Regions from separate parts of the Streptomyces sp. NPDC052012 genome, predicted to be linked through region 3. Evidence: riboswitches for the same ligand, from Rfam matches in the RefSeq annotation. Region 3 holds a riboswitch; each other region holds the start of a gene.

Region 1 (2,859 bases), on a different contig from region 3:
GGGCGAAAGATGCAGCCGGTCCGTGTCCCACGCCCTGCGGTCCTGCACGCTCCTCAGCGACCACAGGTCGAGCACCGGGCACCCGTACCGGTCGGCGATCGCCCGCACATGCCCGTTGTACGTGGCGATCTTGCCCCGCAGATGCTTGAGCAGTGGCACGCCACGGGTGTCGAACCCGGTCGTCACCATCACCGTCCCGGCCACCGCGGCCAGCTCCGCGACCGCGCGCTCGAAACGCTCGGCCACCTCGTCCGGATCCGTGCCCGGCCGCAGGATGTCGTTGCCGCCGGCGCAGAACGAGACCAGATCGGGGGCGAGTTCCAGAGCCCGGGGCACCTGGTCCGCGACGATCTGGTCGAGCAGTTTGCCGCGCACGGCGAGATTCGTGTATTGGAAGTCACCTTCGGGCCGGCGGTCGGCGAGGAGTACGGCGAACCGGTCGGCCCAGCCGACGAACGCCCCGTCGGGGCCGGGATCCCCGACACCCTCGGTGAAGCTGTCCCCCACCGCCACGTACGACCCGATCTCTGTTGCGCTGTCACTCTTCGAATCGTCTGCCACAGCCCCTCATGATTCACCTTTGAATGTGACCTACGCGACCGTAGGCAGGGGTTGACGGTCGGTGAGATAAGCCACTCTCAAAGAATTGGCCAACTCAGGAATACGCCCCCGGACACACCGACGGCCGGACCCGGGGATCGGGTCCGGCCGTCGGCGGCGTGTCAGGCAGGTCGCCTCGGGGGGGGTCAGCCGAGGGAGACGCCCTTGGAGCGCAGGTAGGAGACCGGGTCCACGTCGGAGCCGTAGCTCGGCGTGGTGCGGATCTCGAAGTGCAGGTGCGGGCCGGTCGAGTTGCCGGTCGAGCCGGAGAGGCCGACCTGCTGCCCGGCGGTCACGGTCTGGCCGGCGGAGACGGACAGCGAGGACAGGTGGGCGTACTGGGCGTAGTAGCCGTCGTTGAGCTTGATGACGACCTGGTTGCCGTACGCACCGGCCCAGCCGGCGGAGACGACGGTACCCGCGCCGACGGACTTGAGGGAGGTGCCGGTCGGGACGCTGAAGTCGACGCCGGTGTGGTAGCCGCTGGACCACATGCTGCCGGCCACCTTGTAGCCGGTGCCGACGGCGCCGGACACGGGGGCGCTGTAGGCGGAGGTGGTGGCGGCCCGGTCGGCGGTGGTCGTCTTCGCGGCGGACTGCTCGGCGGGCTGCGCGGCCTTCGACGGCTGCGACTCCGGCTTGGCGGGCGCCTTCGGGGCGGCGGGCGCCTGCGAGGAGGACGACTTCTTCGGGGCGCTCTTGGCGGCCTCGCCGTCGATCGCGAGCTTCAGGCCCGGGTGGATGAGCGACGGGTCCTCACCGACGGCCTCGCGGTTGTCGGCGTACAGCTTCTTCCAGCCGCCGTCGACGTCCTCGGTCTCGGCGATCTTGGCGAGGTAGTCGCCGGCCTTCACGGTGTAGGTGCGGCCCTCGCCCTTCTCCTTGGCGTCGGCCTTCTTGCCGGCGACGGAAAGGGACTGAACGGCCTTTTCCGGAGCCGTCTGCGGGGCGGCGGCGTGGGCACCGGTGGCACCGAGAAGCGGCAATGCGAGTGCGGCGCCACCGGTTCCGGCGACGGCGATGGAACGGGTGAAACGAAGCGTCCTGGGACGGCGGTGCTTACCCTTCGCGGGCATGACGAATTCCTCTCCGGCGCCTGCGAGGTGAGCTGTCGGGTTCGGGCTGGAGATGCCCGGCCGCGTGTCAACGCGACTTAACCCCAAGCCTGTTCCGGAGACCGGCCCAGGCAGTCGTACCTGTGGGTCCCCCGCTCCTGCCGAACACGGGTCAGTGTGTGTGCGGGCTCCGGGCGGCGGCAGGATTAGGCGTCCGTCCGGATCGGTGTGGAACGTAAGCGACCGCGACGCAAAGGGACAAGCACGAGGTTCCCTACCAAGCCGTTTTTCCGTGATCCACGGGAACAAATGCCGTCACCGAGCGTCGCGCCGCATTCCCCGCGAGCCCTGAATTCCCTTGTCAGTCGCTGGAATTACGTGAACATGGCGACAACACATCGTCACGAATATGACGATGCTCACGCGCCCCATCCCCATCTCCCTTTCTTTCGGGGCACGTTATGGCGAAGGTCCCTAATCGGACAGAACGCCTTATTACTCTCCTTAGCCACCGAATCGCCGGCGGTTCACCGGAGCGCCGGATCCTCGACTCATCCACCCGGACACTTGATGCGAATTCGCCCGTTTCGGGGTGTTCGCTCCTCCTCGTTGCCCGGGGCAGCCATGTCGTATCGTCGACACGAGCCCGCCGTCGAGCCGCGCGGCGGCGCCGAGTGGGAGGAGCCCCTGTGACGCAGCACGTCCCGTCGACCGAGCCCGAGCTGGCCGGAGTGCGCAACTTCCGCGATGTGGGTGGACTGCCGACCGTGGACGGCCGGCGCGTCCGGCACGGGGTGCTGTTCCGCAGCGGCCATCTCGCTCACGCGACCGCCGAGGACGCGGCCTTCCTGTCCTCGCTGGGACTGCACACGATCTTCGACTTCCGCAACGCGGCCGACCAGAAGCTGGAGGGGCCGGACGTCGAGCTGCCGGGCGTGCGCAATGTGAACCTGCCGCTGAGCGACCCGGCCGACGGCGCCGAGTTCTGGAAGATGGTCCGCGACGGCAACCTGGACCAGCTGCGCGAGATCCTCGCGGACGGCAAGGGCGCGGCCCGGATGATCGCCTCCTACCGCACCACCATCAAGACGCGCACCGCGGAGCACTCCCAGGTGCTGCACTCCCTCGCCGAGGACAGCGTCCCTGCGCTGATGCACTGCGCGGCGGGCAAGGACCGCGCGGGACTGTCCGTGGCGGTGACGCT
Region 2 (2,859 bases), on a different contig from region 3:
CCGAGACCGTCTGAAACCGCCTGCACATAACTGAGTGAGGGGCTCGCCCGAATTACCGGGCGGGCCCTTCGCTTTTCCCGCGTCCTGGCAGCAGAAATAATCCCCCGAGAATTACCCCGCTCTTTGTATACGGCCTTTGTGTTAATGCCGCAGGCTCGGCGTGTTTACGGCAGGTTGCGAGTTCCTCACACGCTCCGCGCGGACCGCGCCGGAGGTGAATCGCAGGCGGTGCGCCGCGGTCGCGCGCTCGGTGTGCTGGGCCGTGACCGCGCGGGCGCGCTCGCCGTCACCGCGCGCCACGGCGTCCACGATCGCGCCGTGCTCCGCCCAGTACTCCATCGGGTCGGAGGGCACGTCCAGCGCGTACATCCAGGCGATCTTGTGCCGGAGCTGGGTCAGCATCGAGGTCAGGGCCGGACTGCCGGCGGCCTGGGCGAGCGTCTCGTGGAACCAGCCGCCGAGAGAGCGCAGGTCGTCGCTGTTGCCGCGGCGTGCGCGCTCCTGTCCGAGGCGGACCAGCCCGCGCAGCACCTTCAGATGGGCGTCCGTGCGGCGCTGGGCGGCGCGGGCGGCGCCCAGCGGCTCCAGGAGCAGGCGCATCTCCAGCAGATCGGCGGCCTCCTGCTCGGTGGGCTCCGCCACGCACGCGCCCGCGTGCCGCCGCGTCACCACGAAGCCCTCGGCCTCCAGGGTGCGCAGCGCCTCGCGGACGGGGACGCGGGAGACGCCGTAGCGCCGGGCGAGGAGTTCCTCGGTGAGCCGGCTGCCGCGCTCGTAGACACCGGCGACGATGTCGTCCCGGATCGCCGTGCACACCGAGTGCGCGGGAATACGCATGACCGACCTCCGGCTTAATCCCCGTGAAACGTCGACGATGGACGTGTTGTTCCGTGACTCTATTGCAATCCGGAGGAATTTCCGACGGCGGGCCGGAATCCATACTTGTTTTTTGGACAACCGGCCCCTTCGGACGCCGAAAGCCCCGGCTCGGGGAGCCGGGGCCACGGGGGGGAGGTCGGCGCGTCCTCAGAGGATCACGCCGTTGCGCGCCTCAGAGGTTCACGCCGTGCGCGCGGAGGTAGGCGACGGGGTCGATGTCGGAGCCGTACTCGGCGCTCGTCCGGGCCTCGAAGTGCAGATGCGCGCCGGTGACGTTGCCGGTGGCGCCGGAGTGGCCGATCTGCTGGCCCGGGGTGACCTGCTGGCCGACCGAGACGCCGATGGAGGACAGGTGGCCGTACTGGGTGTAGGTGCCGTCGTTCATCTTGATGACGACCTGGTTGCCGTACGCCCCGCCCCAGCCGGCCTCCACGACGGTGCCCGTGCCGACCGACTGGACGGGCGTGCCGCTCGCGGCGTGGAAGTCGACACCGGTGTGGCTGCCGGACGACCAGACGGCGCCGCCGGCCTTGTAGCCGGTCGAGACGTAGGAGCCGGGTATCGGGGAGACGAAGGTGTTCAGGCGCTTGCGCTCGGCCTCACGCGCGGCGCGCTCCTTCTCGGCGCGGGCCTTCGCGGCCTCCTCGGCCGCCTTCTCGCGGGCCGCCTCCTCGGCGGCCTTCCGCGCGGCCGCCTCCGCGGCCTCACGCGCGGCCTCGTGCTGGGCGGCCGCCTGGGCGTCGATCCGGTCGGCGACCGCGTCGCCCATGGTGATGACGGGGGTGAGGCCGGTCTGTGCGGCGGCGGGCTCGGCGGCGAGCGCGGGGGCGGCGAGAGAGCCGACGACGCCGGTGGTGGTGAGGGCCGCTACGCCCGCCGCACGCGCGGTGCCGCGCTGGATCCGGCTGGGACGACGGTGCTTCCCCGTGGCGCGGGTGAACGCCATGTACAGGCTGGTCCTTTCCTTCCCTCTCGCCTACCGGGTTAGCTGACGGGTTCGGAGCAGGAAGGTCTCCTACGGACCCCCTCGCGGTGCGCGCGGGCGCCCGATTCACCCCAGGGACTGCGTATGGGTCCCCGGCTCCCCTGGCTCGCGCCGTACGGGGACTCGGCGATGACTGTCCGGTGCCGCGGGTGCGGCGCACTGCCTGACGAACAGCCCGGACGACGCTAAACGGGGCGTCTTTCAATTCCCAAACGGATACCGGTTTTTGTAGCGCATCCCACAGGGCAGACAGGCAACCTCCGCCCCAATTCGGACATAAGCAGGCCCTGGTGACTTTCGCGTCACCAGGGCCTCACACGCGGGTGTGCCGAGCCGGGTCCGGTCCCGTCGTCTACTCGGCCGCCACGACGGTGACTTCACCGATGCCGAGGGCCTCCACCGGGGCCTTGATCTGCGCCGCGTCACCGACGAGGACGGTCACCAGGCGGTCCACCGGGAAGGCGTTGACGACCGCCGCGGTGGCCTCCACCGTGCCGGTCGCGGCCAACTGCCGGTACAGCTCGGCCTGGTAGTCGTCGGGCAGGTGCTGTTCGACCTGGTCGGCCAGGGTGCTCGCGACGGCCGCCGCGGTCTCGTACTTGAGCGGCGCCACGCCGACCAGATTCTGCACGGCGACGTCCCGCTCGGCGTCGGTGAGCCCCTCCGCGGCGAGCGTGCGCAGCACCGTCCACAGGTCCTGCAGGGCGGGTCCGGTGTTCGGGGTGTCCACGGAGCCGCTGATGGCGAGCATGGCCGCACCCGTGCCGTCCGGTGCGGACCTGAGCACCTGCGTGAACGCCCGTACGCCGTAGGTGTAGCCCTTCTCCTCGCGCAGCACGCGGTCCAGGCGGGAGGTGAGGGTGCCGCCGAGGCAGTACGTGCCGAGCACCTGCGCGGGCCACACGCGGTCGTGCCGGTCCGGGCCGATCCGGCCGATCAGCAGCTGCGTCTGGACGGCGCCCGGACGGTCCACGATCACGACGCGGCCGGTGTCG
Region 3 (2,859 bases):
GGTACGTCGGCGGCAGTACACCGCGGTACGCGTGCCACCAGTGGTGCCGGCCACCGCCGTCGTCGGAGCCGGCCAGCACCAGCAGCAGCTGGCGCAACTGCGGATCGGACACGCCGTAGGTGTCGAGCAGTAACCGTACGTCGGCCGGTTTCACCCCGCTCGTGCCGGTCTCGATGCGGCTCACCTTGGACTGGTGCCAGCCCACCAGCCGGGCCGCCTCGCCGCTGGTGAGCCCCGCCGAGGTGCGCAGCGCGCGCAGTTCGGCGCCCAGTTTGCGGCGGCGCACCGCGGGACCGTGCTGCATGGGCTTCTCCTTACTCCTTCCGAGCCGCCCAAATACGGTCTCGCGTCGTAGAGTTCACCGCTTTGAGCGACAGATATATGCATATCTTGGTGGATCGCTGCCCTGCGCCGTGCGGTGATGGCACTCTGGCGACGAAGCACCAGTGCGGGACCGTACTCGAACCATCCGCTCCGTGTCGGACTGCGGTCCCGTGGAAAGGGACGACGTCGCCATGGCAGACCACCTGGAAGCATCCGTCACTCTGCCGAGCGATCCCGCCTCGGTCTCCGCGGCCCGGGCCCATGTGGTGGGCACGCTGGCGGAGTGGGGCATGCCCGAGGACACGGAAGTGTCGGACACCGTCCGGCTGATCGTCTCCGAACTGGCCACCAACGCCGTGCAGCACACGTTCGGTCAGTCGCCGACCTTCACGGTGGACCTCGTCCTCGACCGGGACGAACGACTGCGGATCGGTGTGACGGACAGCCACCCGCGGTTCCCCAAGCGGCTGCCGGCCGCGGTTCAGCAGGACAACGGCCGCGGCCTGGTCATCATCCGCTGGCTGACCGCGGAATGCGGCGGCAGACTGAGAGTCCGCCGCACGAGGGAGGGCGGCAAGACCATCTCCGTGGAACTCCCATGGACCGCCCCGGTCGAACCGGTCACGGCGGCGGGACAGCCGGAGCCCTGAAGGTCATGAGGAGAAGCGGCAGGACGGGGCGGCGACGCGTCCGACGCGTCGCCGCCCCCTTCGGGTCACTTGACCCGGCCGTACCAGACGCTGCGGGTCCAGATCTTCTGCAGGCGTACGACGTCCCCGGTCTTGGGGGCGTGCCAGATCTTGCCCTTACCCGCGTAGATGCCGACGTGGTAGATGCTCCGGCCCGAGTGGAAGAACACCAGGTCCCCTGCCCTGCGGTTGGAGGCGGAGATGTGGCGTGTCCGGTTGTACTGCTGGGCAGCGGTGCGCGGCAGCTTCTTGCCGGCCTTCTTGAAGGAATACAGGGTGAGTCCGGAGCAGTCGAATCGATAAGGTCCGGTGGCACCCCATTGGTAAGGTGACCCCTTCTTTGACGCCGCGATCTTCAAGGCCTTGGTGCCGAGGCTCGCGGCGGACGCCTCCGATGCGGCGCCGGGGATCACGATCGAGCCGCCCACGGCGGCGAGGGTGAGGGCCGAGGCCGTACCGGCGCGGGCCATCAGAGACGGGACACGATTGAGCGCAGTCATGCGCAACCCTTCGTCAGCCGCCTGTGAAGGATGACCTGTCGGATTCGGGCTGGCGAAGTGGCCCGGCCGCACGGGTGCGGCTTCACCCCAAGGGCTGCTCGGAACGTCGAGGTTCCGGCGACCCGTCGTGCTTGGGTCCTCCACTCCTGCCGATCCACTTCCTGTCGACCGGTCATCCGGGCGGCGGCAGGACTCGGCGTCCGCCCGGATCGCCCCGCCGCGGCGGCGGGGTCTTGTCGTCAGTCACGGATCTTGGCTCATGGCCCGCCCGATTTCCCAACGGAACCGGGGATTTGTGTTGTTACTCACCACTCACCCGTTCGGGTGGACACGCCTGTGTTCGAGCCGCTGGCCGGGGTGTCGGCGGGCCCCCGACCAGCGGCGGAATACTCCATTCCGGCCTCCGCTTGCGTGCGATGCGCAACCTCGGCACCCCGAAAAAAGTCGGTTTTTCTACGCCGGATGGGGGTACGCCGTTTGGTCCGTTTCAACTCCGGTCGGTCGCGCAGTTTCGTCGGGGGCCTCAACCCGCGGAGATCGGGGGCAACATGACCCGGGCCGTGCGGCGTTCGCCGTCCAGCACCCGCAGCGCACGGGCCAGTGTGGCGGCGTGCAGTTCGGTCTCGCCGCGCCGGTGCATCAGCGCCAGCGCGTCGCGCAGCGCGACCGCCTTGCCGACCAACGCCTGCGCGGCGCGCAGACCGCGGTAGGTGTCGCCGTCGTGGGCCGGATTGATCCGGCCGATCAGGTCGACGACTTCGAGGTAACGGTCGATCAACTCGGCCTCGGCACGCGTCAGCGCGGGCAGCGGGGGGAGTTCGGGTGGCAGCATCGGCGGCTCACTTCGTGCCGGGGACCGGGCGTGCGCCCTTGCGGCTGGGCACGATCCGGTCCGCGAGGCCGTAGTCCACCGCCGCCTGCGCGTCCAGCACGGTGTCCCGCTCGGTGTCGGAGCGGACCTGCTCCGCGCCGCGTCCCGTGTGCCGGACCAGGATCTCCTCCATCCGGGCCCGAATCCGCGTCAGTTCCTCGGCCTGGATGGCCAGATCGCTCGCCTGCCCCTCCACCGGCTCCGGAAGCGCCGGCTGACGCAGCACCAGACGCGCCCCGGGCAGCACGAACCGCTTGCCCGGCGTGCCGGCCGCCAGCAGCAGCGCGGCGGCTCCCTCCGCCTGGCCGAGACAGATCGTCTCCACCTCACAGGTGACGTACCGCAGCGTGTCGTAGATCGCCGACATGGCGTGGAACGAGCCGCCGGGGGAGTTGATGTACAGCGAGATGTCCCGCTCCGGGGCCAGGTGCTCCAGGTACATGAACTGGGCCATCACGTCGTTCGCGGAGGTCTC

What was found. A riboswitch is a leader RNA that binds a small molecule or an ion and turns the genes downstream of it on or off. The one in region 3 is predicted to bind cyclic di-AMP.
Positions count from the first base shown of each region.
Region 1: it holds a riboswitch for cyclic di-AMP, as region 3 does, so the genes downstream of both, AB0412_RS12810 (LysM peptidoglycan-binding domain-containing M23 family metallopeptidase) here and AB0412_RS04220 (C40 family peptidase) in region 3, are expected to answer to the same signal.
Region 2: it holds a riboswitch for cyclic di-AMP, as region 3 does, so the genes downstream of both, AB0412_RS29010 (M23 family metallopeptidase) here and AB0412_RS04220 (C40 family peptidase) in region 3, are expected to answer to the same signal.

Region 1 covers NZ_JBFAXA010000005.1:264,418-267,276, forward strand. The annotation lists gene AB0412_RS12805 (SGNH/GDSL hydrolase family protein) at 1-561, opposite strand, end outside; gene AB0412_RS12810 (LysM peptidoglycan-binding domain-containing M23 family metallopeptidase) at 747-1,676, opposite strand; cyclic di-AMP (ydaO/yuaA leader) riboswitch at 1,681-1,838, opposite strand; gene AB0412_RS12815 (tyrosine-protein phosphatase) at 2,345-2,859, shown strand, end outside.
Region 2 covers NZ_JBFAXA010000024.1:8,292-11,150, forward strand. The annotation lists gene AB0412_RS29000 (HPr family phosphocarrier protein) at 1-14, shown strand, start outside; gene AB0412_RS29005 (GntR family transcriptional regulator) at 142-837, opposite strand; gene AB0412_RS29010 (M23 family metallopeptidase) at 1,052-1,825, opposite strand; cyclic di-AMP (ydaO/yuaA leader) riboswitch at 1,838-2,003, opposite strand; gene AB0412_RS29015 (pitrilysin family protein) at 2,217-2,859, opposite strand, start outside.
Region 3 covers NZ_JBFAXA010000002.1:115,960-118,818, forward strand. The annotation lists gene AB0412_RS04210 (helix-turn-helix transcriptional regulator) at 1-304, opposite strand, end outside; gene AB0412_RS04215 (ATP-binding protein) at 516-974, shown strand; gene AB0412_RS04220 (C40 family peptidase) at 1,040-1,513, opposite strand; cyclic di-AMP (ydaO/yuaA leader) riboswitch at 1,517-1,712, opposite strand; gene AB0412_RS04225 (hypothetical protein) at 2,037-2,345, opposite strand; gene AB0412_RS04230 (ATP-dependent Clp protease proteolytic subunit) at 2,353-2,859, opposite strand, start outside.